DNA from 4 places in the Lysinibacillus sp. PWR01 genome. Region 1 is predicted to be linked to each of the others. Evidence: riboswitches for the same ligand, from Rfam matches in the RefSeq annotation. Region 1 holds a riboswitch; each other region holds the start of a gene.

Region 1 (7,666 bases):
CCATTGGCGACAGCATTTTTCCTGTTCCTGTTGCTGGACACATGTTTGTACAACGTCCACATTCTACACAAGAATATAGATCGAGCATTTGCTTTTGTGTGAAGTCCTGTATGCGTCCCACTCCAATAGAAGGCATATCCTCTTCACTTTCAGCATTTTCCCCTGCTTCTTCTAAGGCCTCGAAATCGATTGGTGTTAATGTACCCGTACGATCTAAACGATTCATGTAAACATTAAGTGGACTGACGATTAAATGGAAATGTTTAGATTGCGGTACGTAAACAAGGAATGTTAATAGAATTAAAAGGTGTGCCCACCACATTACATAAAATACGCCAGCAGCTACTGATGTAGGTAGGAAGCCAAAAATAGCAGCAATGCTTGAAGCAACTGGCTCCGTATAGGTTAATCCCTCACCATGCCAAATTAATCCCATACCATTAGCAATTAATGTAGATACCATTAACCCACCAATGAAAATTAATACAAGACCATTTTTCCATCCTCGTTTTAGACGCACTAGTTTTTCAACATAGCGGCGGTAAAATGCCCACACTACCGCAATTAAAATCATTAAAACTACAAGCTCTTGGAAGAATGTAAAGACACCATAGAAAATGCCTAGTGGCAGATGTGATTCTGGTGCTAGTCCTTTCCAGATTAAATCAATTGCTCCTAACTGCACCATCAAAAATCCATAGAAAAACATAACGTGAATTAAACCACTCTTTGGATCCTTTAATAGCTTATTTTGACCAAATACATTGACCATAATATAACGAAGTCGTTCTTTAACACTTTCATCAAACTCAACCTTTTTCCCCAATTGCACATACTTATAGCGTGTTTTCAACAGGTAGAAGAACAATCCTACTGCATAAAGCACAACCACGACTGTTAAGACAATGTTAGCAATTAATAATGGACTCATGGTTGGTCCCCCCTTTAGTTTGTCGTAATTTTCTCTCTTTGTGACGAATTTGCTAGTTCATACAGAAATGTACTTCACTTTATCATTATATTCCTATTCTAATAAATGAGTGAGCATTCAGTCAACATAAAACGGAAATATTTCTGATAATTTTATATTCTTACATTTTACAAGAAAAAAAGCCACCCTGAATTTTTCCAAGGTAGCATTTTTTTACTTTCCTTATCAATTATACCTTACCGAATGTTACATATTCAGTAGACGTTTGAACATTTGCTGAAGAAAGCAAACAAACCTCTATCCCCTATAGAGGAAGGAGGCTTTAGTATCCGACGTTTTATTATGTCTACAAAAACATTTACTAAATCAAACTTTTATTTTTTAAAAACATTCCCGCTACGAATATACTCAACATCCGCTACATTTAATCGTGCATTTACAACACGTGCAGCTGCAAATAAATAATCTGATAATCGATTTAAATATTTTTGTACAACCTTTGGCACATCTTCAACCTCTTTCATTAGCGTCACCATTTCACGCTCTGCTCGACGTGCAACTGTGCGCGCAATGTGTAAAGTTGCAGCTGCTGGTGCGCCTCCTGGTAAAATAAAACGTTGTAATGGTGGCGCTTCGTCTGATAAAGCATCTATACGAGTTTCAAGTACTTCAATCGGTTGCTCTGTTAACTTATATTGGCGTTCTTTCATCACATTGGCAAGGTCTCCACCAGCATCGAACAGCTCATGCTGAATTGTCTCTAGGTCTGTTAAAATATCCTTGAAAAGCGCTTGATCTAATTCACTTACAGCCTTCCCAATAAAGGAATTTAATTCATCAATTGCCCCATATGTTTCAACACGTAAACTATCTTTATCAACACGTCCTCCAATAAGACTTGTTTTCCCCGTATCGCCTGTTTTCGTGTAAAGCTTCATTTCTCTCATCTCCTAAAATTCATTTTTATAATTCCTAATTGCCTGAACTGTTGTTTCATAGACACCCTTTGCAATCACTTTACCAACGTCCGTAATGGGGCCACCATACAGCATTTCTTCCCCTTTTTGAGTCGCTGCAATTAACAAACTATCTGTAGCAGTACCTGTCGCAATAGTCCCACTCCGCTCATCACGAATATTTTCTGATTGCAACGCCTTGGTTTTTGCCTCAGTTGCTGTCATCAATGCCTGAAAAAATGCCTCTTCGGATAAACAACCATTAATAATAACCCATGTATTAATAGTACCAATATATGGCTCATCTTGTCTTTCGTGAACACGAGAGACATCAACTGCATTGCCTACGCCAGCTGTTACAGCTACGATTATACTGCCAAAAGGTGCTGAAAATTCATTAATTGCCACTAGAGCTGTTGGCACTGCTGTTAACATCACAACAGTATTTGTAGGAGAAAAATTCTCCCTTTGCAAAAATTCACTAACTTCTCTTTTTACATCACTGATGACATAATCACCAGGAACTGAACGATTTAATAAGCAATTATGCCAACCAATACCCGGGTTATGAACGGCAGAGGATACGGTCTTCAAAGGAAGCTCTGATGTAAGTTGAATATAGTGTTCCGTTATCATAAAATGCTCTTTTTTAATGACAGCTCGCTGTTGGTAGTCAGTTGCTGCAGGCATCATTGTAATTTGCGGTTTTGGTATTTCAGGGTGTGCATATGTAGTCACCCGTGCTTGATAAACTTCTTCAATTTGGGAGGCAATTAATACTTCATGTGGTGCCCCAAGTGCTCTCACTTGCCCACTCTCCATGAGTAACAATTCATCGCAATAAAGCGAGGCTAGATTCATATCGTGTAGTACCATAACAACCGTTAAACCACATTCCATCGCTTCCTTCCGAACCATGTCTAAAATTTGACGTTGGTGTGCAATGTCTAAATGATTAGTTGGCTCATCCAGTAATAGAATTTCTGCTGTTTGAGCTAAGGCCTGTGCTACAAACACTCTTTGTTGTTCACCGCCAGATAAAAATTCCATAGGCGTATGCTCATATCGCTTTACACCTGTTTGAAGCATGGCATGTTGAACAGCCTGCTCATCTTGTGCAGACCAACTTGAGAAAAAGCCTGTTTGATGCGGGTAGCGCCCTAGTGAAACTGCCTCTCTCACACTATTCGAGAAAGCATTTGCATGAAGCTGTGGTAATACAGCCATCTTTTTCGCCAAAGCACGAGCATTATAAGAAAGAATATTTTGTCCATCAATCGAAATAGTTCCAGCAGTAGCTGGTAAAATACCACTCATTACTTTTAATAATGTGGATTTCCCGCTACCATTCGGCCCTAGAATACCAAGAATTTTCCCTTTTTCAACAGTAAAACTAATGTCCTTGACGATTGGTACATCTTCATAGCCACCTGATAGATATTCAACAACAATCATGCCCGTACCCCCTTGCTTCTTCGCTGCTTATAAAAAATAAAGGAGAAAACTGGTGCTCCAATAAAAGCCGTAATAACACCAATTGGTAGCTCTCTTGGCACAATGATTGTCCGTGCTACTAAGTCGCAAATAATGAGTAATGTTGCACCATTGAAAAAAGATAATGGTAATAAGTGGCGATGATCAGAACCCCAAATCATCCTTGTCATATGCGGCACCACTAATCCTACAAAGCCAATTGTGCCAGAAACCGCTACAGCTGCTCCGGTTAGCATGGAGCCACCTGCTAATATCAAATATTTACTACGCTTCACATTAACACCTAAATGTTTTGCTCGCTCTTCACCATACAACAAAACATTTAGCTCTCGTCTTTGCGTCCATAGCATAATTGAACCTACAATAACAAATGGAATGATCATTTGGACATATGGCCAACCACGCATCGATACAGAACCAAGTAACCACCCTATTACCTGACGTAATTCTTCACCAGATAAAGCAATCATTAATGAAATAAGGGAACCTAAAAATGAACTAAAAATAACACCTGTTAATATCAATGTTTCCATTTTCAATGAACGGTCTACGAGTCTAGCAAAGCTCATGACAACTACCATCGTGATGATAGCACCGATCATACTGAAGGTTGGTAGAGCATACAAACCGACGACAGGGATAGAAATACTGAAAAAGATTGTTATAACAGCACCAACAGAAGCCCCTGATGAAACCCCTAGTGTGTATGGATCTGCTAATGGGTTTTTTAATAAACCTTGGAATGCGGCTCCAGCAATAGCTAGAGATGCCCCCACTAGTCCTGCTAACAACACGCGAGGCAAGCGAATTTTCCAAAGGATATTGGCGGCTGTTTCATCAGCCGCCTTATTCCACAATACTTCTAATGGAATATGAACTGAGCCTATCGCTACGCCACACCAGATGCTAATAAGAAGAAGCGTACATGTTAGTGCATAGGCTAGTGCTATTTTTTTCACTTAAATACCTCAGGATAGATCGCTTTTGCTAATTCTTCTAGACCTTCTGCTAAACGTGGTCCTTGACGACTCGTTGTACTTTCATCTACCTGTACAATCGCATTATTTTTTACGGCATTAATAGTATCAAAGCCCGCACGTTTTGGTATTTTCGTTAAAATATCTGGTACATAATGATATGTCACCACAATGACATCTGGATTTTTTGCGATAATTTGTTCTGCATCAATTTTATACCAATTATCACCATCTACAGCTACATTCTCTGCATTGATCATTTCAAGCATTGCGTTCATAAATGTGCCATTGCCAGCTGTATAAATATCTGGCTCATCCGATGCTTCGACTAACACTTTTTTTGGTTCAACATCCTTGACTTTAGTCAAAACTTCTTCTACTTTGGCCTTCATATTAGCAACAATTTTTTCAGCCTCTGGTAATTTCCCTGTAGCACGACCAAGTTGCTCAATTGTCGTATATGTTTCATTAAAGTCTTGTGCATTTCTTACTACAAACACTTTCAAACCTGCTGATTCAAGCTGTGCAATAGCCTCTTCTGATAGAGACATGCTAGATTCGTGTGAAAAAACGATATCTGGTTTTAAGGCAATAATTTTTTCAATATCGTATTCCATTCCGCCAACCTTATCTTTCTCAGTTGCCTCTGGTGGATAATCGTCGTTGTCAGTAACACCAACTATTTCATCATTTAAACCAAGTCCAAAAAGGATTTCAGTGTTACTTGGAATAAGTGAAACAATTTTCTCAGGAGGTGCTTCAAGAGTAATGTCCTTGCCAAGGGCATCTGTTATAGTCATTGGGAATGTTGCTTCATCCTGTGCTGTTTCTTGCTGTGTTTGCTGCTCAGTAGCTGGCTTGCTAGCTTCTTGTCCACAAGCAGCTAGCAAGCCTACTGCTAAAAATGCTGATAATCCTATTTTCCAAAATTTCTTCATGTGAATCCTCCTTCGTTGATCCGTGCGACATTTCACTTTATTCTGCATCAAAATAAAACCCCTCATCTGAATGATGAGGGGGCAAAATCGCACCAAAAAAACTGATACAAAATCCACCACCCTATCCTCGTAGGTTGTCATGTCTGTTATAAAGGCAGGTCTCCTGGCTTGTGCTCCTTGCGATTTTTCAAGCCTTCCCGAAATCTTCAGTGGCATCATTTGAAAAAAACTCACACTTACAGTGGCGGGACCGCATCGGAATTACACCGATTTCCCTTTTCACTTTACTTAAGTAAAGAACCTTTACAATATTCAGTTGATTTCATTATACATGAAAATGAAAGAAGTCGCCTCCATTCAAGACGACTCCCAAGCTATTATACAATTTCAGAAAAATATTGAACTGTCTTCATTCGAGCACCCATTTCTCTTAATGACCACGTCTGCTCTAAATAAACGTCCGCTAGTTTTTCATATTTCCCACCAAATTTATGTGCCCATTCAACTGCTACGACACTTTCATAAAGATGAGCCATTTTTTTCGCCATATCTTTTGCTTCAAATGTTTTCGTTGCCGCGTCTAAAGCGCTAAAAATTTGTAGTTTCACAGCCATATTCGCCAATTGTTCTTTAACGATTTGTACTAACGAGCTGTTAGCTAATTTTTCTAAGCGTTCCTCCATCTCCTGTACAAACAGTTCATGTGCATGAAACTTATCTACTAACCGAATGAGTTCTAAGGCCAAAATATTAGCCGTCCCCTCCCACACCGTCAACACTTGTGCGTCTCTTAATAAGCGGGGCGTTACAAAGTCTTCGATATAGCCATTACCTCCGTGTAATTCAATTGCCTCACTAGCATAATGAACGGCTTGCTCTGCTGTTTCCTTTTTCATAATGGCAATATATAAACGATTCATAATAAGGTCTTGCTGTGTTCCCTGTCCACTCGTCACTTTATCGTATAATTGAATAAGATCAAAAACTGTCGCTACTTCCACATGCAACTTAGCCGCAAATTTACCTAAAGTATCCTGAACCATAGGGTATTGTGTTAAAGGCTTGCCAAATGCATAACGATTGGTTACGTAATGTTTTGCCTCTAAAAAGCCACGACGCATAATGCCAATTGAAGCTACTGCATTACAAATTCTTGAGAGATTTAGTGCTTCTAGCATGTAATAAATCCCTTTATTTTGCTCCCCTACAACATAGGCAAGTGCACCATCAAATTCTACCTCACCTGAAGGAACTGCTCGAACGCCTAACTTATCTTTCAGTCGGCGAATACGAAGATGATTGGCTGTTCCATCTTCTTTGTGCCAAGGAACTGCAAACAACGTTAAGCCTTTGGAACCTGCTGGCGCATCTTCTAGTCGTGCCAACACCATCGCTACTCCACACATGCCCGCATTAGATGCGAAGTATTTTTCACCATATAGGCGATACGCAGCGCCATCCTTTCTCGCCTCCACAACATTCGCGCCAACGTCTGAGCCTCCTTGACGTTCTGTTAAAAATGTCGCACCTTCATATAACTCTGTGTCACCTGTTGCACAAACATGAGGTAAGAAACGCTGCTTCACCTCTTCATCCGCATAATGATCTAATAGGTAGGCAGTAGCCATCGTCAATGTCACGGGACAATAAAAACCAGGCTCTGCATGAGACAATAAGTAACCTTGCGCAAAGCTATAAACATAATTCCCCTTGTGACCTAGCTGTGGAATATCCTTGTGCACATAGCCGACAATACCCGTATTATATGTCTCTTCAATCGTTTTCTTATAGCCATCATTGACCCAAACCTCTGATATCTCTTCACCATAGGCATCATACCTTTGAAGGCGAGGCTCCCCCTGCCGATCTGTATACTTTGCCCTCACATCAATGTCACCTGCACATAGCTCTCCAAAATCTGTTAACTCTCGATGGGCATAGGACAAAAACTCTTTATCTAACATCATTTCTAATATTTTTTGAAGCGTTTCATCCTCTGTATAAAAGTTCGTAGTACGCATTTCTTCTTGTTGTAATACTTTCATGCTATCTCACCTCTTGCCCCTTCAAAGATTGTTTTAATATTTTACCTGATGCATTGCGTGGTAGCGCTTCCACTTTTTCGAAAATACGTGGTATTTTAAACTTTGCCAGATGTTCCTCTAAATAAGCTTTCAGCGCTTCCTCATCAATGTCTTGTTTAGCGGAATATACTGCCTTTACAGTTTCCCCCCATTGTGGATGGGGTACACCAATCACAGCAACCTCGAATATCCCTTCAAAGCCTAATAAGCAATCTTCAATTTCTTTCGGATAAATGTTGACACCACCCGAAATAATGACATCCTTTTTACGATCAACAATCCAAAT
Region 2 (7,666 bases), on a different contig from region 1:
CTCCAACCCTTCTACAACAGGCTGTGCTGCGTGAGCCGTACGACCAACTGGCTTCGCTCCAATAAAGACATCAAATTTACTTTTACGGTAGACGATGCCAATATCATCAAATACAGCTCGATAACAGGCCATACCACAGCCATTAAAGCCAATATTTAATGTTTTCGGTAAAGACATGCCACCAAGTTTTTCTTGTATTTCTTCGGCGTATGGTATCGAATCAGCCTTTTCACCATAGCAAAAATCACAAGCTTTTAGAGATAGCACATCACCAATCGGTGCTAATAAAAAGCCTACTTCCTGCAATTTCTCTGTGATCTGTTCAGGGGCAGTCGTTGGTATTTTTAAATGAATTTGATGATCTGGTGTATATTCCATCGTCCCCTCTTCCCCAACGACCTCTGCTAACGTCAGCATTTGCTGAGGAGTAAAAAACTTATTGGCCACACCTGGGCTCACTGCTAATTCAAAAATAGATTCTATTTTTTGCTGTACAAGCTTCGGTGTTACGTTGACTGCGTTTGTCCCTTTCACCATTGCGAGTGCCGCTGTAGCCATTTCAAGTGCTGTTTTTTTCGGCTTTGGCGTAGCGGCTATACTGGGTTTATTAAAGCGCCCTGCATTAGGATCAGCTGTAAAGTCATTTCTTGCTGTTCCTGTCTCTTGATTCATTGCCCAAGGTTCATTTTCTTCACGCAAACGTTGATGTGGACGTAATGGTTGTTTTTCTTCCCCCAGGGTATATTTACGTTGGTAACCGCGTGGCGTAATCATCTTATTGTCATAGAAAAATGTTGATGAATTCCCGATAATGACAGTTGTCAGCATACCAATATCATGTTCTAGCATTTCTGCTAGCGTTGTCATGGTCACTTCTTGACGTTCTCGATACGCACTTTTCACAAGCCCTACTGGTGTGTCTGGCGAACGATATTCTAAGAGAATTCGCTGAGCTTCGACAATTTGTCTTGTACGGCGACCACTTTTAGGATTGTATAATGCGATGACAAAATCTGCCATCGCAGCTGCCTCGACACGCTTTGCAATCAAATTCCAAGGTGTTAGATGGTCACTTAAACTGATTGTACAAGCATCATGCATAATGGGTGCACCAAGTATGCTCGCACATGAATTAATCGCAGAAATACCAGGAACAATTTCTACTTCAATTCCTGTTGCTTCTGTCCAGCCTAGCTCGATTAACACCTCATACACTAATCCCGCCATGCCATAAACGCCTGCATCACCACTCGAAATCACCGAGACAATGCTCCCTGCCTCTGCTTGACGAACGGCTTCCTGCGCACGGGACACCTCTTCTGTCATGCCTGTGCTAACAATCGATTTCGCACTAACTAAATCTTGAATCAGCTCTACATAGGTTTTGTAGCCTATAATCATATCACTTTGTTGTAAAGCTTCTACTGCACGTGTCGTAATATGCTTAAAATCTCCAGGTCCAAAGCCTACTACGAAAATTTTTCCTTTTTGCGCCATGTTGTTACCCCTCTTTCACCTTTTCAATCCCTTTAATGGCTGTTGTTTGAGCAGTACGCTGTAATGTACCTTCACGAAGTGTAAAGACATGTTCGTTGTATAAGGATTCATGATGTAAATCTTGTACTAGTGTCCTAGCATGCTCTGTTGATGGCACACGATACCAATTCCCTTGAGGGTAGGCGATTACCACACAGGCATCCTTGCATCGTCCATTACAGCGCGTTCTTGTCGTATGTATTTCTTGATCGAGTGCTTGTCGCTGTATTTCATCTCGAATGGCTAAAGTAATTTCCTCACCATCCTTATTCATGCAACTACTGCCATTGCAAATAAAGAGATGTGTTTTCATCCCCTCTAAATTCCATGTTGTCATCTTCTGTCTCCCCTCATTTGCTTTCTGGAAAAAGAAAAACCTTTACTCTAAACGAAGAGTAAAGGTTTTGTAGAAGCCAAATAAAAACGAATAGCATGAAATAAAGGTACTCGCTTCCGCTTCAACTTCTCCCTCCGAAAAGTTTGCATGCACAATCAAATAAGCAGGTTTCCTGACTTAAGCTTCATTTTACAGTCGCACCTTCCCAAGCTTGCACCAGTGGCTTTGCGATTTCATCAGCTATTACAGTAGCGGGGGCTGTATTGGATTTTCACCAATTTCCCTATTATCTCGAGCTATTCGAGCACTTATTGACGTTTTATATGAAATTTTTATTAGTATTTTAAATAGAAAACTGTCTTAATCATATCTTATTATTTTAAAATTTCAATATTTCTTTAAAAATTTATGACAAATTTATCAATTTTGAAGTGAACTGGGGTATAAAATTTATACAATATCCATCATTAGCACAATGAATATTATCAGAATATTCGCTGTTGACCTTTAATTAAAAAAATTTTATAAAAAGGTATAGCATATTTATGGAAAATCATGTTACACTTTGTCGTGAAATCTCACAATTGAATGTTTTTCGGTGTAAAATGCTTGGCATTTTGCTTAAAAGGGAAGCCGGTTTGAGTCCGGCGCGGTCCCGCCACTGTAATAGGGAGCTTTATAGAATATGTCACTGTCCAACGGATGGGAAGACCTATAAAGTATTGAACTAGAGCCAGGAGACCTGCCGAAAAATAGGTGATCGTTTCAGCCTACGAGGATAGGTGTGCGGCTTAGCAGATGAGAATGTTATTTGCTTTTTTAGCTATGCACTTTTCCACCAACGGAGAAGTGCTTTTTTATTTACGCACGCTACATTCTAAAAATCTATTAATTAGTTAGGAGGAAAGCTTTTTGAAATTTTCATGGTGGAAACTTAGTTATTTTTTATTGGCCTTTTTAATTGTGCCAAAACGTGCCTTTGCGATGCATATCATGGAAGGTTTTTTGCCAATCGAATGGGCGATTTTTTGGTGGGTCATCTCTATTCCTTTTATAGTTCTAGGATTGCGCTCTATTCGCAAAACAATTGATGAAAATCCTGAAACAAAGATGCTTTTAGGGCTTTCAGGAGCCTTTGCTTTTGTGCTATCTGCCTTAAAAATCCCTTCTGTTACAGGTAGCTGCTCTCACCCAACTGGTGTTGGACTTGGGACAGTTCTCTTTGGCCCTCTAGCCATGAGTGTAATTGGAACAATCGTTTTATTATTCCAATCTTTATTATTAGCACATGGAGGAATCACGACTTTAGGGGCGAACGCCTTTTCGATGGCTATTGTAGGTCCTTTTATTGCTTACTTTGTCTTTAAAGGAGCACAAAAAGTAGGTTTGTCATTTTCACTAGCCGTATTTTTCGCAGCTATGCTTGGTGATTTAGGTACATATGTTGTGACTTCTGTACAACTAGCACTAGCCTTCCCTTCAGAAGTTGGAGGCTTTATGGCATCCTTTACAAAGTTTGCAGGTATTTTTGCCTTAACTCAAATTCCTTTAGCGGTGAGTGAAGGGATTTTAACGGTCATTGTGATGAATTTCTTGAAAAAATACAATATTAGCGAATTAAAAACTTTACGTGTTTTCTCAACAAAGGAGGCACATTAACAGATGAAAAAAATTTTATTGCTATTAGCAATTGTTGTGTTGTTAGCCATCATTCCATTGTTCATACAAAAAGGTGCTGAATTTGGTGGTGCTGATGGAGAGGCAGAAGCAGCCATTGGTGAAATCAATGCGGAATATGAACCATGGTTCGAAAGCCTATGGGAGCCACCAAGCGGTGAAATCGAAAGCTTATTATTCGTGCTACAGGCAGCTATTGGAGCTGGCTTTATTGGCTACTTCATCGGCTATATGCGTGGCAAACATAAAGAAGGTTAACCATTATGTTACTCATTGATAAGTATGCCTATCTTAATAAGCTAGCGTCTGTTCATCCGCTAGAAAAAATGATATTTTCACTTGGAATACTTCTCATAACGCTCATCATGAGAGATGAACGACTTTCACTCATTACATTTTTTGTAATGAGTGCTTTTATCATTTTAGGTGCAAAAATTCCGCTTACATACTATGCCAAGTTATTATTGCTACCTGGATTTTTCTTATTCACAAGTCTCGTATCTATTTTACTTTCCATTACACCGTCAACCAATGCACTACCTGCCCATATTTGGTCTTATACATGGACGAATTGGACTGTTTTCATTGGGAACGCAAGTGTGCTATTAGCGCAGCAGCTGTTCTTTGTCGTTCTGGGCAGTATTAGTTGTTTATACTTTTTAATTCTAACCACTTCTGTACAAGGAATATGTTATGTGCTACGACAATGGCGACTCCCCTCTTTATTGGTTGAACTCGTTGAACTAACCTATCGTTTTATTTTTATGTTTTTAGAAAGTATGCAAAATATCCATCTAGCCCAGCAAGCGCGTCTCGGCTACCATTCACCGTTGCAATGGCTACGCTCTGTCTCCATGCTCATTGTGGCATTATTTGTGGAAATGTTTCAACGTAGTCGGGAGCTCAACAATGCCATGCAATCACGTGGTGGCGAGGCCGTCTACTGGCAAGAGGTGGGCTCCTATAGCAAGAAAAATTGGCTAGGTATGGCAGCAATATTACTAGTCCTCATCGTATATGGAGGGTATTTCACATGACAGCATTTTATTTTGAACTCAACCAATTATCATATGCCTATGCAGATGGTACGAAAGCGTTGTCAGATATTACATTAGACATTCCAAAAGGGAAAAAAATCGCCATACTCGGGCATAATGGCGCAGGAAAATCGACTTTGTTTCAGCATCTTAATGGTATTTTGAAACCTACAGCTGGGACGATTTTATTCGAAGGCAACGGACTAGAATATAGTCGAAAAGCTTTAAAAGTTCTACGTCAGCAGGTAGGCATTGTCTTTCAGAATGCAGATCATCAGCTTTTTTCAGGGACCGTCAAGCAAGATATAGCATTTGGACCATTGAACCTCGGCTGGTCTACTGAAAAAATGGAAGAAAAAATAGCATGGGCCGTTGCGCAAACCGAAGTGGAAGATTTGCTCGATAAACCCATTCATTTTCTAAGCGTAGGTCAGAAAAAGCGTGTGGCGATGGCAGGTGTTTTAGCGATGGAGCCCTCTGTCCTTTTATTAGACGAACCAACGGCAGGTCTTGATAATTATTATGCTACACAAGTATTACAATACTTAGCCAAATTAAAAGATGGTGAGAGAACCATTTTACTAGCAACTCATGACATTCCTCTCGCCTATGAATGGGCAGATCTAATGATCGTCATGGAAGCAGGAAAAATTATTTATAACGGCGATCCAATCGCCTTGTTTTATGAAGAAGAATTATTAAAACGCGCACATCTTGAACGGCCATGGATTTTTGAGATGGTCATGGCCTTACAAAAAAAGAAGCTATTGCAGGAAAACATCACAATCCCCCGCTCCAAAAATGAATTACAACAATTAATCGAACAGATCTAAAGCTTTTCATAATGTGAGGTATCCGAAAAAGCTGATGTCAACGGCAGAAAAAGCAACTTGGCAAGGTGAGGGGTTGATTTCCGTTCCGCCAGCGTCCTTTCCAGGGGGCGTCCGATGAGCCGCTTCACTCACTAACGTTCGTTCCAGGGTCTCCTCTGTGACGCTGGCTCCACTCCAATCAACCATGCTGCAATGTGTCTTTACTTTTTTTCATAGTAGCATAGCGATCATATCGCCCATTATTTGTATTCTTAGAGAGGATAGGCTCTTATTTTCAATGTGGAGAAGTGATGCGTGACAACACCTCTTCCTAAAGAGTCGTGAACACCTTCACTTTATTTGAAAACCTTTGCTAAAAAGTCAGTGGGTTGAAGTGGAAGGCTACTTGACTCCCGTGGGATCGCGAGACAGGCGAAGCCCTGCACGGAGCGGTAGCGGAGAAAGCGATTCGGCACTCGCCCACAGGAAAGCAAGTAGCCTGCAACGGAAATCCATTTCTACCTTTCAATTGACAGTTTTGTTTTTCAACACTAAGAAAAACGGACAATGTTTAACTGTCCGTTTTTTCGTTATACCCACCAAAAGTTAAAGTAGCGAAGAAAAATTTTCCTCCATTACGAAACTTTTCTAATCTTTATCCGTATTAGTATAGTCAAGATTTAATTTATAACACCAAGGAGAGATAACAATTGAAAAGTTGGTATAAAAAATCAGTCGCTGTTGTAGCATCCGCTGCACTCATGGTGCCTGCTGCTTCTGCATTTGCTGAGGCACCCCAGCATAAAGCAAAGAACGTGCTGGCAAACAGTGCGAAACAAACAGAGAAAAATGAAGAAAAATGGATGAGTAAGGATACAATTGTTATCAAGCATTCAGGTCTTGATAAAAACGTACATAAAAAAATTGGCTCCAAAGTCATCCGTTCTATTCCTTCATTAGGTTATGATGTCGTGCAACTAAATAAAGGCGTATCGATAGAAAAAGCCGTCTCTTACTATTTAAAGCAAAACGGGATATCAAGTGTATCTCCTAGCTACGTCTATCATTCTTTCAATAAAGAAGCTGATCCCAAGAAACAAGAGATGTATCATTTAAACCTACTGCAAATGGATAAGGCACTGGAATTAGCAGGCAACCATGATGTCACAGTTGCTGTCATTGATTCTGGTGTGGATTTTAAACACCCCGATCTAAAGTCACAAGTACTCCCACCCTATAATGCAGCAGCACCTGCTAATACTACTTATTCAGGCGATCACGGAACACATGTGGCAGGTATTATCGCCGCAGCAAAAGATAATGGCGTAGGTGGGCATGGGATTAATCCGAAAGCGAAGTTACTGCCAATTGATGTATTTAACGGCAAAGAAGGTGCTAATGATTTCATCATTGCACAGGGTATTCTATATGCAATTGAGCAGGGCGTTGACGTCATTAATATGAGTCTAGGAGGCTATGGTGAATCTCCACTGATGAAGGAAGCCGTTCAGAAAGCCATTGATAGTGGTATTACGATTGTGGCAGCTGCAGGAAATGAATCGACAGATGAATACTCCTTCCCCGCTTCTTTCGAAGGTGTCATTAGTGTGGGTTCAACGAATGAACGCAACAAACTATCAAGCTACTCCAATTACGGCCCGTCCGTTGATATTGTTGCACCAGGTGAAGACATTTATAGTACCGTTCATGATGCGAAAAAAGGATCATCCTTTGTCAAATTTAGTGGCACATCCATGGCCTCTCCAGTCGTGGCAGGTATCGCTTCTCTTCTTAAATCAAAAGATCCATCTTTAAAACCGCATCAAATAGAAGCGATTCTAGAAATGACAGCACAAGATTTGGGCGAAAAAGGTTATGATCTTACTTATGGTCATGGACTTGTCGATCCTGTAAAAGCATTACAGTTTGATTTAAACAAACTGCCTAAGCATTATGCAGAGACAAAGGAAGATCGTATTCAAAACGCCAAGGTCCTTGCTAAAAATAAGCTAAATACAGAACAGGGTGCTTTTGAACAGCAAGACGAAAAGAAATGGTATAAAGTCGATTTAGAAGAAAATGAATATGCTCAATTGACATTAAAAGGCGCTGACAAATACGACTATGCCTTTGATTTATATTTCTACCCAAATAGCGGGATTGGTGATGTAGAGCCGATCCATGTTAATGATGTACGTGTCGGAAAAAAAGAAGGTTATCTATTTAAAGCAGATCAAAAAGGAACGCTTGTAATTGGTGTCAAAGAT
Region 3 (7,666 bases), on a different contig from region 1:
TTCAACAGTATCTTATCTGGCATATGGTGAAAATTACGGCTTAGATGCACAAGCCATGCAATGGTTCTCTCAGCACTATACGGAGGAAGCAAACTTCACGAATCCATTTGTGTCCCCTCTTCAGCTAGAGAATGTCCGTAACATGCCAAAAACATTGATTATCGCGGCAGAGGCAGATGTTCTCTTTGATGAGGGTCTAAGCTATGCACAAAAGTTAAAGGCTGCTGGTGTGGCAGTCGAGCATATTACAATGCCAGGATTAATCCATAGCTATTTCAGTAAAATGAATTATTTTGAAGACGCAACAATTGAAACCGTGACAAAAATTGCGCAATTCCTGAAATAAGTTTGGCTATCCCGCTCAAACAGTGCGATAATAGAGCAAAACGTTTTTTAAAGGATGACACTATGACACAAATAATGGCACTACAAATACAACAGCCCTTTTCTGATCAATTAAAAAAAGGCTACCCTCTTATTTCAAAGGATGCGGTCGATGCACGACGTCTACCTGCTGAGCAAGGAACACTCCTAAAGCTCATGGATCACCATAACCGTTTTATTGGAACAGGTTACTACGGAATCCAAAATAAAGGGATTGGCTGGGTGCTAACGACCGATGCGAATGAAACCATCGATAAACCTTTTTTTATGAAAAAATTCAAAAAAGCCATCGACAATCGTACTGCATTCTTCAACAATGAAAACACAACAGCTTTTCGTGTATTTAACGGTGAAGGAGATGGCATCGGCGGTCTAACGATCGACTTTTTTAACGGCTACTACATGGTGAGCTGGTATAGTGAGGGTATTTACTCATTTCGAGAAGTGGTTTATGAGGCGCTTGCTGAGACAGTGAACTACCAAGCGATTTATGAGAAAAAACGCTTTGATAGCAAAGGGCAGTATATCGAGCAGGATGATTTTGTGATGGGCACGCCAGGCGAATTTCCCATCATGGTAAAGGAAAATGGTATGACCTATGCAGTGCATTTAAACGATGGTGCCATGACAGGGATTTTCCTTGATCAACGTGAGGTGCGATTGGCTATTCGTGAGCGTTATGCGAATAATACTGACATGCTGAATACGTTCTCCTATACAGGAGCATTTTCTGTGGCAGCTGCTCTAGGAGGTGCCATCAAGACAACGAGTGTAGATGTAGCCAAGCGCAGTCTAGCCAAAACAATTGAGCAATTTAGTGTCAATCATATTGATTATGAGGCACAGGATATAAAAGTCATGGATGTCTTTCATTATTTTAAATATGCGCAGCGTCATGCTTTACAGTTTGACCTTGTCATTTTAGACCCACCTAGCTTTGCACGTACGAAGCAAATGACCTTTTCAACAGCAAAGGACTACCCTAAATTACTGAAGGACACGATTGCCATTACCGCTAAAAACGGCATCATTGTGGCTTCCACAAATAATGCTAGCTTCGGTATGAAAAAGTTCAAAGGCTTTATTGACCAAGCATTTAAAGAAACTCGTACACGCTATAAAATCGTGGAGGAATACGGTTTGCCGAAGGATTTCCGAGTACAACGTGAATACCCTGAGTTTAATTATCTGAAGGTCGTGTTCATTCAAAAAATCGACTAACCCATCGAGAATCACACCTTGTTGTGATTCTTTTTTTATGTGATGAACACAACGATATCGCGAGAAAAAAGGAGGATAATTGTGAAAAAATTTTTATTCATATTAAGTTTGTTAGTATTAGTTGCATGTTCAAATGATGAAGCTAAATATGATGGAGCGCCTTTAAAAATGGCTGTAGTTGGTACTATTCCTGAATTAAATAACGAAAAAATTCATTTCGAAACCATTTCATTAGATGAATTTAGCGAGGATACATTACATATTTCCACAAATTTTGATGCTGTTATGGTAACACCCGTGATGTTTGAAGAAGCATCAGCTGATAAATTGGTTAAAGCTTATGAAAACGCTAAAATCCCTATTGTTTTTTTTGATTCACCAAAACGTCATTTTCCATTTACAAGAGAAGGAACTACATTTGAAACGGCTCATTGGGAATCATTAAATAACGGTTCTCATACAACCATTTATTTATATGATCATGATGCAAATCGAGAAGATGTTTGGTATTTCTATACGAAAGATGAAAAAGGGTTAGATATCCTTTACAAAGAGATTTTTCAAACGATTGAAACGTTATAAACAATCATACGGGGCTTTTCTATTAAAAATAGCCTAAGAAGATATGCTCTTCTTAGGCCACCCTATTATAGATATTTCACAAACCAATCACGAATATATTCAAGTCGATTAATTCGTAATGTGGGCTTGCCGCTCCTTGATAGTTCATGATTCGCCTCAGGGAAACGAACGAATTTTGTTTCTTTTTTCCGATACTTTAAGGCGATAAATAATTGTTCTGCCTGCTCAATTGGACAACGATAGTCTTTTTCACCATGTAAAATCAATAATGGTGTCTCCACATTGTCTACATACTTCAGCGGTGAATGATGCCATAGCTTCTCTATATCATCGAGTCCTGCTTGAATTTGCCAGTCTGTAAAGTAATAGCCGATATCACTGACACCCGCAAAGCTAATCCAGTTTGAAATGGAGCGCTGCGTCACAGCCGCTTTAAAGCGATTTGTATGGCCCACAATCCAGTTGGTCATAAAACCACCATAGCTTCCACCTGTTACACCAAGACGGTCTTGGTCAATAAAATCATAGTGCTCCAAAGCGTAGTCTACCGCTGCCATTAAGTCTGCATAATCATTGCCACCGTAATCGCCACGTACTGCATCCACAAATTTTTGGCCATAGCCATGACTACCACGCGGATTAGTATAAAGCACTGCAAAGCCTTGTGCAGCAAGAATTTGAAATTCATTAAAGTAGGTGTTGCCATACATCGCATGTGGACCACCATGGATTTCAAGAATAAGAGGATACTTCTTCCCTGCTTCATAGCCAACTGGCTTCATGATCCAGCCATTGACCTTCCAGCCTTCAGCGCCTTCCAATTCAATACTTTCGGGAACAGCTAATGTTTTGGTCTTTAAAAATTCTTCATTAATTGACGTCAACTGTTCTTTGTCACCTGTTTTTAGGTTTACATAAAACAAATCGCCTGGGTTTGTCGTTGTGCTAATCGCTACAATAGCCTGATCGTTTTGCGGATCAAGTGAAAAGCCATAGACATATTGATCATCATGAATCGCTGGGTAAATTTCGCCATCTATATTTCCGAAATAAATCGCCGCATTGCCATGATCTGTGACTTGGAAGTAGAAGCTATGATTATCATTCATCCATTGCACGCGTGGTGACGCTACCCCTTGTAGGAAATCACCGATGACAAAATCACCGACAGGCGCATCGAATTCACTTGTTACACAGTTTAGCAGTTTTTGCTCCATGTCATATATCCATAGCTTCGCTTGTGTGGCATTTTCAAATTCACGCTCTCCGCCTACAAAAGAAAGGAATCGGCTATTCGGAGACCAAGCCGTTTGGTAATATGCACCAGATCCTTCTGTTAGCTTGCGGCTCTGTTTAGTTTCTAAATCCAATAAATAGATATCCACATTAAATGAGAAATCCAAATCCTCCGCTTTATCGGCTAAGTACGTAAGGTATTTGCCATCTGGCGACCATGTACCGAGATGGAAGTACTCTTTTCCCTCCGTCACTTGCTCTAGCTCTCCTGATTCCACATTGACAAGGGCAATATGAACAAACTGCTCCATATCAATAAATCCACTAGCATCCGATTTGTGCTTCATTTTCTCGATTTCTAGTGGCTTGAGTTCTTTGTCCTTTTTCTTCTCATCCTCCGCTTTATCTTGGATGGTTTCATCTTTCCCTAGGACGACTGAAAAAGCAATTTTCTTGCCACATGGGGACCAGACAGGGGATGTTGCCCCATTTTTACAATGTGTCAGCTGTTTTGCCTCTCCACCTGCTTTCGATAGCACATAAATTTGCGATTTACCTGTTCTCGTTGACAAAAACGCAACTCGGCTGCCATCTGGTGACCAAACAGGGGAACTTGTTCTATCCTCACCAAATGTCCATTGCTGTGGCGTTTTGTCCTTCAAGTTTATGTAAAATAAATTCGAGATATAGTCGTTTTTCTTCTCGTCCATACGAGTCTCTACATAAACTACCTCAGTTCCATCGGGTGATAGCTGTGGATCTGCTACTGATTTTAAGTGATAAAGATCTTCTGGTTGAATCCCTTGTTTCGATGTCATGTTCTTGCTCCTTTGTATTGTAATTTTCTGTGCCTTACTACAATACTTCGACACCCTAAGTAATATTCCTGCTATTTAATAGAATTTTTTACTAGTTCCCAATATTCTGCGGACTTTGTTCTGCGATAAAATTTATAAAAGGGTTCATTCGGGCGAGCATGCTCTTTATAAAGGCCTATCATGTGCAATAAAAAATCTTCAATGTGCTCGACACCTACCCTTTTAGCGAACAATGTGCCAGCCTGTGCCTTTGCCCCCATCGGCACAGCACCTAAATAGACATCAAAGCTTTCCTGCTGATACACGAGCCCAATATCATCATAGACTGCATTGTAGCAGGCAGATGCACAGCCATTGATATTGACACGTACTCTTGCAGGTACCTTGATCCCCTCTAAAGCATGATAAAGATGTTCAGTTATCGGAGCAGCCTCCATTTTCTCACCATCACAAAAATCGCAAGCCTTCATGGCAATAATGGAACCAGAGGGCGCAACATAAAGACCCGCTTCCTGTAAGGCTTGCACAGCTTCTGTCGCATCGCTCGTTGGAATGGATACGAGAATACTATAGGAGGCGGAATACTTAATCGCACCCTTTTCGCCAGCAATTTCGGCTATTTTTTGAAATTGCGCTGGCGTATAATGCTTATTGATAATGCCAGGGCTAACTGCTAGACGGGTAAATTCACCCTCACGGTTTAGTGTTTCAAATGTTTGATCTGGTACGTTTTTTTGAAATGCGTTCATTGATATCGCTCCTTATGAAAAAGGAGCTAGCAAAGCGCTAGCTCGAATGGTTTAAAAGTTTTCAGGATAGAAGCCCTTCGCTAAAATTTCAATGGCCTCTGCAGCACGAACCCCTTCAGACGCTGCTGAAAGTGGCAGGATGACAAAGTGATCATTCTTGACAGCTTCCATCTCCTTTAATGCTGGATCATTTTTTAAGAATTGGATCTTTTGTTCGGCCGTTGTTTCACCATAATCAATCACGACAACAACCTCTGGATTGCGGTCTACTGCATCTTCCTTCGACACAGTTGTCCAGCCTGATTCCACATCACCAAAGATATTTTGACCGCCCGCGATTGTCACTAGCTCATTCATAAAGTTTTGACCAGCTGTAAATACATCCTTTTCACCGCTATCAAACACAAGAACACGTAATTTTTCGCTATCTTTTGGTAATTTAGCTTGTACTGCCTCTACATCTTTTGTCATTTGCTCAATTAAAGCTTCGCCACGATCCTCGATACGGAAAATCTTCGCGATATTGCGAATATCAGTGAAAATATCTTCTAATGTTGGTTTTGTCATGTTAGAAGCCGTATGTAAATACGTATGAATGCCTAATTCTTCAAGCTCCTCTGGTGTGCCAACGCCCTTTTCACCAAAACCACTTTTCCAGCCTGCATATAGGAAATCTGCCTCGGCATCAATCACTTGCTCCTTCGTTGGGTATTGGTCAGAAAGCACAGGGACTTTATCGTATGCCTCTTGTAGTGGCTCATAGATTTTATCATCTAAGTAAGCCGTCCCAACCATAGAATCCTCTAAGCCAAGCGCCAGCATGATTTCTGTCACATGCTGATTTAAGCTAATCGCTTTCGTAGGTGCTTCCTTATATGTTTGGGTTGTGTCATTATTTTCAATGGTTACTTCTGTTGCTGCCTCAGATGGCTCAACCTTTTCACCTTGTGCTGCTGATTCAGTTTTGTCCTTTGCATTACAAGCCCCTAAAATAGCGACTAAGGCAATGATCATCATCAGCCATATACTTTTCCATTTCTTCATGTCCTTTTCTCCTTTGTTGTTAAAATATAGAAAGAAATCAGAGACTTCTTTGCTACCAAGGTGGTTGGAAGGGCATAAAAAAACCCTCTTGTCGCCAAGAGAGTAGCATAGTGAAAAAACGGTATCATAACCTTCATCACTATCCCCATCCTCGTGGTTCTTAGTCAAAAAACACATACTGGCAGGTATCCTGGCTTAGGTTCATCATCTATACGCCTTCCCATAGCTTTACTACAGTGGCATGCTGTATAGACTCTCCATTTACAGTTGCGGGACAGCATCGGAATTGCACCGATTTCCCTTTTAAGCAAATGACAAATGCCATTTGCACCAATACGTTCTATTATGGTCAATACTATTGATAGACTAGCGTAGTATGACGCTAATTATGCAATCATCACTATATTAGCACTATTTCGACAAAAATACGAACTATTTTACAAGAATTATATATGCGAGTATTCTGTTACAATGAAAAGATAGCAATCTATAGAAACGAGGATTTCTTATGTACAAAACAATCGGTGTACTTGCGCATGTGGATGCAGGGAAAACGACCTTCTCTGAGCAAGTGCTTTTTCATACAAATAGTATTCAAGCCCGTGGTCGAGTCGATCATCAGGATACCTTTCTTGATAATCATGAGCTAGAGCGCAGGCGTGGGATTACGATCTTTGCCGAGCAAGGTCGCATGAGCATTGGCGATGATACATACACATTGATTGATACACCAGGGCATGTCGATTTCTCCCCTGAGATGGAGCGTGCCATTCGTGTGATGGATTATGCCATTATTATCATTAGCGCTGTCGAAGGGATACAAGGCCATACTGAAACGGTGTGGCAGCTTTTACGTAAATACCATGTCCCTACCTTCTTCTTTATCAATAAAACGGATCGTGAAGGAGCAAATGTAGGAGCTGTCATGAGCCAGCTTCGTAAAGATTGCTCTCAGCATGTGTTGTTCGTCGATGAACCGCTGCGAGCAGATTATGTGTCAAATAGCATCATGGAATGGCTGGCTGAACATGATGAAGAAATGCTTGATGCCTTTTTGAGTGAGTCATTGGAACACGGACAATGTCTTGCTCAGCTACAGGCTATGATTAAAAACGAGTGTGCTTTCCCCTGCTTTACAGGCTCTGCCTTAAAGGATGAGGGCATTCAGGAATTTCTTGACCAACTTCCCCTGTTAACTGTGACCCAATTTGACCAGAATGCCCCGTTTGAGGGAGAGGTTTTTAAAATTCGTCATGATGGGCATCAGCGTTTAACCTTTATGAAGGCTGTCAAGGGCTCCTTACATGTGCGGGATGAATTTTCATTTGGTGAAGTGACGGAAAAAGTGACAGAAATTCGCCTTTATAATGGCAATCGCTTTGAGACCGTTCAACAGGTTGAAGCAGGAGAGATTTTCGCTGTGAAAGGGCTGAGTCAGGCAAACATTGGAGATCGAATCGGTACAACGACGCTAACACAGCCCTATGAGCTTGTCCCAACGCTACAGGCAAAGGTTCAATATGCGGGCGATCAGCATATCAAGGAAGTGCTACAGATTTTCCGTTTACTTGAAGCAGAAGAGCCTTCTTTACGTGTCGTTTGGCAGGAAAAGTTTCAGGAAATCCATGTCCA
Region 4 (7,666 bases), on a different contig from region 1:
TTTAGAGGTGAAAAAATGACGCTGCTAGACGTGAAAAATATAGACATGCATTATGCTCAAAGACCAGCCCTATTTCAACGAGGACAAAAAATTCCTGTATTACAAAAGGTGTCATTCTCACTTCAGAAGGGCGAATGTCTGGGAATCGTCGGTCAAAGTGGTTCTGGAAAAAGCACATTAGGACGCATTATTTTAGGGATTGAACGACCAACAAACGGAGAGCTGCTCTTTCAAGGTGTCAATTTATACGAAGCACCCAGCAAAGAGAAAAAAATGATACGAAGAAATTTACAGGCTGTTTTTCAAAATAGCTATCATTCATTTAATCCAAAACAGACGATTTTCGAAATACTCGAAGAACCGTTTTTGAATTTCGAGCATTTTAGCAAAGCAGAGCGACAACAGAAAGTAAGGGAATTACTAGACTGTGTAGAGTTAGAGTGGGCAATGGCTCAAAACTATCCCTCACAGCTAAGTGGGGGACAGCAGCAACGAGTCAACATCGCTAGAGCTCTTGCATTAAAGCCGAAACTGATTGTTTTAGATGAAGCCATTAGTAGTCTTGATATGATTTTGCAAAAGACGATTATAGAACTATTACAATCACTGCAAAAAGAGCTACAGCTTGCTTATATATTCATTTCACATGATTTACAAGCCACACGTTTTATGTCAGATCGCATCCTAGTGATGCAGCATGGCCAGCTCGTGGAGGAGATTGGGAAGGATGGAGTATATCAGCATCCCGCTTCACAAGAATTATACAATGCTATTTTGCCATCACACCCGCGAGAAAGAAAAAAGAAGGATAGACCAAATTAAACAGAAACTCCATTTTGAAAAATTCAAAATGGGGTTTTCTTAATTATTAAAGCAATACAGAAATAAAATTAATAATATCAATTATAAAATTAACTTTATTTATATTTTGATTCAAATAATTAATTTTTATTATTTACTTCTTTAAATTCTTTGTTATATAATCAACTTAACTTAAAGGAAGGAGTTCACTATGGCTTATCAAGTAATCACAAATTGCCCTGTCTGCAGTAAAACTTTGAAAATTACCAAGTTACAGTGTTCTCATTGTCACACGACGATTGAAAATGAATTTGAATTATCTAAGCTCGCATCTTTATCAAACGATCAGCTTCATTTTGTGGAAGTATTTTTAACCTGTCGAGGAAACATTAAAGAGGTTGAAAAGGAACTGGGGGTTTCGTATCCAACAGTTCGAGGCAAGCTAAACGACATTATTTCATCCCTTGGCTATGCTCAAAAGAAGAAAAATGAAATAGACGAGAAAAAAATTGTAAGCATGTTGGAAAATGGCGAAATCACAACGGATGAAGCCATAAAGCTTTTAAAAGACGAATAGGGAGGAATGGACCATGAAAGAGGAAATTACAAAAGTGTTAACCATGATTCAAGAGGGGAAAATTGATGCGGATAAAGGTTCAGAGCTGATTCAAGTGTTACAACAGAAAGAGGAATCAGGAAACAAGTTTGTGGAAAAAACAAAGTATTTAGATAAAACATTAAAGGTCCGTGTTGTATCCACCGAAAATGATAATGTCACGGTGAATTTGCCGATTAAACTTGTCAAAGCCGTACTCATGGCTGGACACAGCATCGCAGCGAGTATTCCACAATCGGAAAAATACGTGAAAGATATCGACATCAATCTTCTTCTTGAAGCGATCGAAAATGAACTAGATGGACAAATTGTAGATATAAAATCGGCAAACGGAGATACCGTTGCAGTCTTCATTGAATAGAGGCGACGAATGATGCATGTAAAAGTGAAAGCAAAAGACGTTCGCTTTACCGTCCCTGTTCCCTATGCTGTGCTAACCATTGTCCTCTCCATTGTAACTTCCAAATGGATTCAGCAACAAGTCAATAAGTGGACAAAGGCATACTTCGATCAAAAGAAAATAGACTTTACCTTTCCGCTCATCGACAAAGAAATGCTCAAGCCGATTATCAAGGAACTACAAAATTATAAAGGGCTCGTGCTAGTCGATGTCAAAGCTCAGGACGGGACTGAGGTTAAGGTTAGACTATAATACCCAACAAAGAATGATTAGAGCATGTTTGAATAAAAAGCATGCTCTTTGTTATTTAAAGAATATCCTTTGCAAAAGAACTATCGAAATCCCACAATGTATCTTCCAGATTGTTTAATAGCAGTTTCGTTCTTTTCTCAAGTTGATCTGGTAGCTCATTTTTACTGAAATAGGTAAGTTTCAAGCTCTCATCATCCTTTATCTCCAATATACCCCTTACATTTTTCGCAATATAAAGATGAATAACTGTATAGACTTCATCCCCATTTGGATATCGGAAATAATAATCTGGCCCTGAAAAAACACCCACCAAGTCAAATTCATTCGCTACAAGTCCTGTTTCTTCATGAAGCTCACGAGCAGCAGCTTCTTCTAACGTTTCGCCTAGTTCCAATGCACCGCCAGGTAATCCCCAATCCAACGTATCTGATCGATGTTGAAAGAGAATTTGCTTGTCATCGTTAACCACAAGAATGGTCGCCCCAATACTGATAATTGGTCTACTACCGATGTGTTTCCTTAATTCTGTAATATACCCCATATTAGCTCCTCCTATAGATCATAAATAACGATTCGCCTTTCTTCCTTTAAAAACCTCTATTTTCCTTGTGATGCTTAAAATTGGATGTATTGGGATAGATGCACAATCTTTTTTTGTACAAAATATTGCTAAAAAACGCAGAATAGTTCATCAAAGATGAAAAATAGCTTTTTATAATCAGTCTTTTCTGAATTTTACCTATATTGATTGTTTTGAAAACTCTATGTTAAGGTAAAAAGACAAATTGAATATGCTAAATTTTGGTGGTTCAAATGGGAGTTGATTCTATTTGATTAAAAGGGAAGTTGGTGAGAGTCCAACACTGTCCCGCAACTGTATTTAGGAGCTCGAAAACAAAGCCACTGTTTTGTTTGTCAAAATGGGAAGGTGTTATGGGAGCGTTGATCATAAGTCAGGAGACCTGCCACGAAAAAAGCATCAATTGACCTACGAGGATAGGGAGGTGTTAGCTACTGCATGATTGTGAATTCATGTAAATTCACTGTTTTTTTGGTCTGTCATGCTTTTGTAGATTAACAACTTCTAGAAAGGGATAGGAGTTGTTTTTTTGTTGTTCTGTCGTGTTTGAATGGTAACGCTTACAAGAATAATTAAACAAAGGGGCTGTCATTAAATGGAGTTAAATTATTCACCAGGTCTTGATGGAATCATTGCCGCTGAAACAAAGCTATCTTTTTTAGACACTGTAGGAAGTCAAATAGTTATTCGAGGTTATGACTTGATTGAATTATCTCAGCGATATTCGTATTTAGATATTGTTTACTTATTGCTGCATGGAGAAATACCAACTACCGAGCAACAGGCTGATCTACAGGACAAATTGAAAGCTCATTATCAGGTTCCACAAGAACTATTTCAAATTTTTAAGCTATTGCCCAATGAAACACATGCGATGGATGGGCTTAGAACAGGAATTTCCGTTTTAGCAGGCTTTGATCAGCACATCAATGATCGTTCGACTGAAATGAATTTATCGCGAGCATATAGACTTTTAGGTGGTATGCCCAACATCGTAGCAAATAGCTATCGTGTATTAAATGGACAAGAAGCTGTCGAGCCGGATAGTCAACTTTCCTATAGTGCCAATTTTTATTACATGATTACGGGCAGAAAGCCAACTGCGTTAGAAGAAGAAATTTTTGATCAGTCACTCGTTTTATATAGTGAGCATGAGATGCCAAATTCGACATTTGCAGCTCGTGTCATTGCTTCTACACAATCTGATTTGTATGGCGCTTTAACGGGAGCTGTCGCATCGTTGAAAGGGAATTTACATGGAGGGGCTAACGAGGCAGTCATGTACATGCTTCTTGAAGCCAAAACAGTAGAAGGCTTTGAAGCATTGTTGAAAAACAAGCTACAAAGTAAAGAAAAGATTATGGGCTTTGGCCACCGTGTCTATATGAAAAAGATGGACCCAAGAGCGCAAATTATGAAAGAAGCCTTGCACAAATTATGTTTGGAGCAAGGGGATGATCGCTTATATCACATGTGTGAAGCTGGTGAAAAAGTGATGGTACAGGAGAAAGGGTTGTATCCAAATTTAGATTATTATGCAGCACCCGTGTACTACATGCTTGGTTTGCCGATTGAAATCTATACGCCAATCTTCTTTGGCTCACGAACAATTGGCTTATGTGCCCATGTGATTGAGCAGCATGACAATAATCGATTATTTAGACCTCGTGTCAATTATATTGGCGAGCGTCATAACCTTGAAAAATTGTCGGTATAATCAAGTTTTAACAACTCGCCATAAAGCTAATGGGCATTCTGACCAATGCCCATCAGCATACTAGTATATCAAACTTAAGCCTTGAAAGGAAGATATAGATGATTAAAACAAATGACATAACGAAGACAGATCAATTACTTACAGATATTGCGGATTATGTACTAAATACAAAGATTACAAGTGAAGAGGCATACGAAACGGCACGCTATGTTCTATTGGATACTTTAGGCTGTGGCATTTTGGCCTTACAATATCCTGAATGCACGAAGCTTCTTGGTCCAGTAGTACCAGGCACAGTCGTTCCTAATGGTACACGTGTTCCTGGAACTTCTTATGTTCTTGATCCAGTAAAAGGCGCTTTTAATATCGGGTGTATGATTCGTTGGTTAGATTACAACGATACTTGGCTTGCGGCTGAATGGGGGCATCCATCTGATAATTTAGGTGGCATATTAGCTGTGGCAGATTATTTAAGTCGCGTGCGTGTGGTAGAGGGGAAGGCGCCTCTTAAAGTGAAAGATGTTTTAGAAATGATGATTCAAGCACATGAAATACAAGGGATTTTAGCACTAGAAAATAGCTTAAATCGTGTTGGGCTAGATCATGTTCTGTTTGTCAAAATTGCAACAACAGCTGTTGTGACAAAGGCATTAGGAGGCACGCATCAGGAAATTGTCAATGCATTGTCCAATGCCTGGATTGATAATTCAAGCCTACGAACATATCGCCATGCACCGAATACAGGTTCTAGAAAATCATGGGCTGCTGGTGATGCAACAAGTAGAGCAGTGCAGTTAGCGATGATGGCTGTAAAAGGTGAAATGGGCTACGCAACGGCCTTATCTGCACCAGGCTGGGGATTCCAAGACGTTCTCTTTAATAAACAAGAATTAAAGCTTGCTAGACCACTGACATCTTATGTGATGGAAAATGTACTATTCAAGGTTTCTTATCCAGCTGAATTCCATGCACAAACAGCTGCTGAATGTGCCGTTCATTTACACCATGAAGTGAAAAATCGTTTACAGGACATTGAACGCATTCAAATTACGACACATGAATCAGCAATACGAATTATTGATAAAGAAGGGCCTCTTCTTAATCCAGCTGATCGCGATCACTGCCTTCAATATATTACAGCTATCGGACTTATCTTTGGTGATATTATTGCAAATCACTATGAAGATGATGTGGCAGCAGATCCTCGTATCGATGAGTTAAGAAATAAAATGGTGATTGTGGAAAACGCTCAATATACAATCGATTACCTAGATCCTGAAAAACGTTCGATTGCCAATGCTGTTCAAGTTTATTACAACGACGGCACATCATCTGAGCTTATTGAGTGTGAATATCCTTTAGGACACCGTTTCCGTCGTGAGGAAGCATTCCCTCAAATCATTGATAAATTCCAGCAAAACATCAGTACCCATTATTCACAAAAACAATTACGTAAAATTAATGAGGTTTGTGCTAATCAAGAGCTTCTTGAAAATAGTGCCGTCCATGAATTTGTTAATTTATTTGTTTAACTTTCTAGGCGATTCTGGACGTACTTATGGCGAGGCATCATTGATTATTAGGGGGTTTTTATAGATGGCGTGGATTGTAAATGAAGCGATAACACAAAAACAACTGGCTGAGCAATTTCAAGCGCTCATTAATCGTTCAACGATTTTGCAAATACCAGGCGCTCATGATGCAATGGCAGGTTTAATGGCTAAAAAAGTTGGCTTTGAGGCATTGTATCTTTCTGGAGCTGCCTACACGGCCAGCAGAGGCTTACCTGATTTAGGAATGATTTATTCCAATGAAGTGGCGCAGCGAGCGAACGATATTATTCGTGCTACGAATTTACCAATGCTCGTGGATATCGATACTGGCTTCGGTGGTGTACTAAACGTTGCCCGTACAGCGCGTGAAATGATAGAGGCAGGGGTTGCTGCTGTACAGCTAGAAGATCAAAATCTTCCAAAAAAATGTGGTCACTTGAATGGAAAAACGCTTGTTTCCCAGGAGGAAATGATACAAAAAATAAAGATGATTAAGCAAATAGCCCCTACTTTAGTGATTGTTGCCCGCACAGATGCGAGGTCTGTAGAGGGCTTAGAACAGGCTATCTTAAGAGCTAAAGCCTATGTAGCAGCTGGGGCAGATGCTATTTTTCCAGAGGCGTTACAAACAGAAAAAGAGTTTAAACAATTTGCCCGTGAGCTGGATGCTCCCTTATTAGCTAATATGACTGAATTTGGACAAACGCCTTATTATACCGCTAAGGAGTTTGAAAAAATGGGCTATTCGATGGTGATTTATCCCGTTACATCCATGAGAGTTGCAGCCAAAGCCTATGAGCAAGTGTTTACCTTAATAAAAAACACAGGAACTCAGAAAGATGCTATTGAGGATATGCAAACGAGAAGTGAATTATATGAAACCATTTCCTATTACAAATTTGAAGATTTAGATAGTGAGTTGGCGAAAACCATCTTACCGAAAGAGGAAATAAAGTAGGAGAAAAGTTGTTTTTCTCCTTTTCTTTCAAGGAGGGCTAGTATGGATAAACTAGAGGACAAAATGACCATCTTTACACCAGAGGACTTTCAAGATGAGGAAGAGCTTATCGCAAAAACGGCAGAGCTCTTCATTAAACAGGATGTCTCACCTAATACTACAGCTATTGAAAAGCATCAATATGAAGTTACTCGTCAGTTATTTCAAAAAGCAGGTGACCTTGGTTTACTAGCCATTGAGATACCCGAAGACTATGGGGGGCTGGCACTCAATAAAAAAATTTCAGGGCTCGTTGCAGAAAAAATGGGCTATGGCGGCTCATTTAGTGTCTCTTACAATATTCATGCAGGAGTCGGCACATTGCCCTATGTCTATTTTGGAGATGCGTCACAAAAGCACAGATACTTACCAAAGTTGGCCTCAGGTGAATGGATTGGAGCCTACGCACTGACTGAGCCAGACGCAGGTTCAGATGCATTACATCCCAAAACAAATGCGATTTTAAATGGAGATGGCTCTGCATGGATCTTAAACGGTGAAAAGCAATGGATTACCAATGCGCAGCTAGCAGATATCTTTGTTGTTTTTGCCAAAACAAGTGAAGGCATGACTGCTTTCATTGTAGAGCGTACCTTTACAGGGGTATCTGTGGGACAGGAAGAAGAGAAGATGGGCATTAAGGGATCTTCGACGGCTACCCTTATATTAGAAGATGTTAGCGTACCGAGGGATAATGTACTTGGCGAGGTTGGAAAAGGCCATAAAGTGGCGATGAATATATTGAATATG

Evidence for each region. A riboswitch is a leader RNA that binds a small molecule or an ion and turns the genes downstream of it on or off. The one in region 1 is predicted to bind cobalamin.
Region 2: another riboswitch for cobalamin. It lies ahead of ACEVFT_RS06310 ((2Fe-2S) ferredoxin domain-containing protein); the one in region 1 lies ahead of ACEVFT_RS18570 (ABC transporter substrate-binding protein).
Region 3: another riboswitch for cobalamin. It lies ahead of ACEVFT_RS22235 (ABC transporter substrate-binding protein); the one in region 1 lies ahead of ACEVFT_RS18570 (ABC transporter substrate-binding protein).
Region 4: another riboswitch for cobalamin. It lies ahead of mmgD (citrate synthase); the one in region 1 lies ahead of ACEVFT_RS18570 (ABC transporter substrate-binding protein).

The regions. Positions count from the first base shown of each region.
Region 1 is NZ_JBHERJ010000083.1:13,255-20,920, forward strand. It holds gene ACEVFT_RS18550 (heterodisulfide reductase-related iron-sulfur binding cluster) at 1-931, opposite strand, end outside; gene ACEVFT_RS18555 (cob(I)yrinic acid a,c-diamide adenosyltransferase) at 1,306-1,869, opposite strand; gene ACEVFT_RS18560 (adenosylcobinamide amidohydrolase) at 1,882-3,342, opposite strand; gene ACEVFT_RS18565 (FecCD family ABC transporter permease) at 3,339-4,340, opposite strand; gene ACEVFT_RS18570 (ABC transporter substrate-binding protein) at 4,337-5,296, opposite strand; cobalamin riboswitch at 5,433-5,616, opposite strand; gene ACEVFT_RS18575 (acyl-CoA dehydrogenase family protein) at 5,674-7,341, opposite strand; gene ACEVFT_RS18580 (class I adenylate-forming enzyme family protein) at 7,343-7,666, opposite strand, start outside.
Region 2 is NZ_JBHERJ010000041.1:11,434-19,099, reverse strand. It holds gene cobJ (precorrin-3B C(17)-methyltransferase) at 1-1,497, opposite strand, end outside; gene ACEVFT_RS06310 ((2Fe-2S) ferredoxin domain-containing protein) at 1,502-1,873, opposite strand; cobalamin riboswitch at 2,019-2,200, opposite strand; cobalamin riboswitch at 2,453-2,637, shown strand; gene ACEVFT_RS06305 (energy-coupling factor ABC transporter permease) at 2,786-3,532, shown strand; gene ACEVFT_RS06300 (energy-coupling factor ABC transporter substrate-binding protein) at 3,536-3,808, shown strand; gene cbiQ (cobalt ECF transporter T component CbiQ) at 3,814-4,587, shown strand; gene ACEVFT_RS06290 (energy-coupling factor ABC transporter ATP-binding protein) at 4,584-5,420, shown strand; gene ACEVFT_RS06285 (S8 family serine peptidase) at 6,110-7,666, shown strand, end outside.
Region 3 is NZ_JBHERJ010000096.1:24,818-32,483, forward strand. It holds gene ACEVFT_RS22210 (alpha/beta hydrolase) at 1-346, shown strand, start outside; gene ACEVFT_RS22215 (class I SAM-dependent rRNA methyltransferase) at 409-1,605, shown strand; gene ACEVFT_RS22220 (amino acid oxidase) at 1,687-2,187, shown strand; gene ACEVFT_RS22225 (S9 family peptidase) at 2,253-4,241, opposite strand; gene ACEVFT_RS22230 (precorrin-3B methylase) at 4,313-4,990, opposite strand; gene ACEVFT_RS22235 (ABC transporter substrate-binding protein) at 5,042-6,034, opposite strand; cobalamin riboswitch at 6,198-6,384, opposite strand; gene ACEVFT_RS22240 (GTP-binding protein) at 6,543-7,666, shown strand, end outside.
Region 4 is NZ_JBHERJ010000073.1:178,686-186,351, reverse strand. It holds gene ACEVFT_RS15660 (ABC transporter ATP-binding protein) at 1-5, shown strand, start outside; gene ACEVFT_RS15655 (ABC transporter ATP-binding protein) at 16-822, shown strand; gene ACEVFT_RS15650 (DUF2089 domain-containing protein) at 1,013-1,378, shown strand; gene ACEVFT_RS15645 (SHOCT-like domain-containing protein) at 1,392-1,778, shown strand; gene ACEVFT_RS15640 (hypothetical protein) at 1,788-2,069, shown strand; gene ACEVFT_RS15635 (NUDIX hydrolase) at 2,125-2,610, opposite strand; cobalamin riboswitch at 2,858-3,053, shown strand; gene mmgD (citrate synthase) at 3,245-4,366, shown strand; gene prpD (2-methylcitrate dehydratase) at 4,465-5,898, shown strand; gene prpB (methylisocitrate lyase) at 5,963-6,877, shown strand; gene ACEVFT_RS15615 (acyl-CoA dehydrogenase family protein) at 6,920-7,666, shown strand, end outside.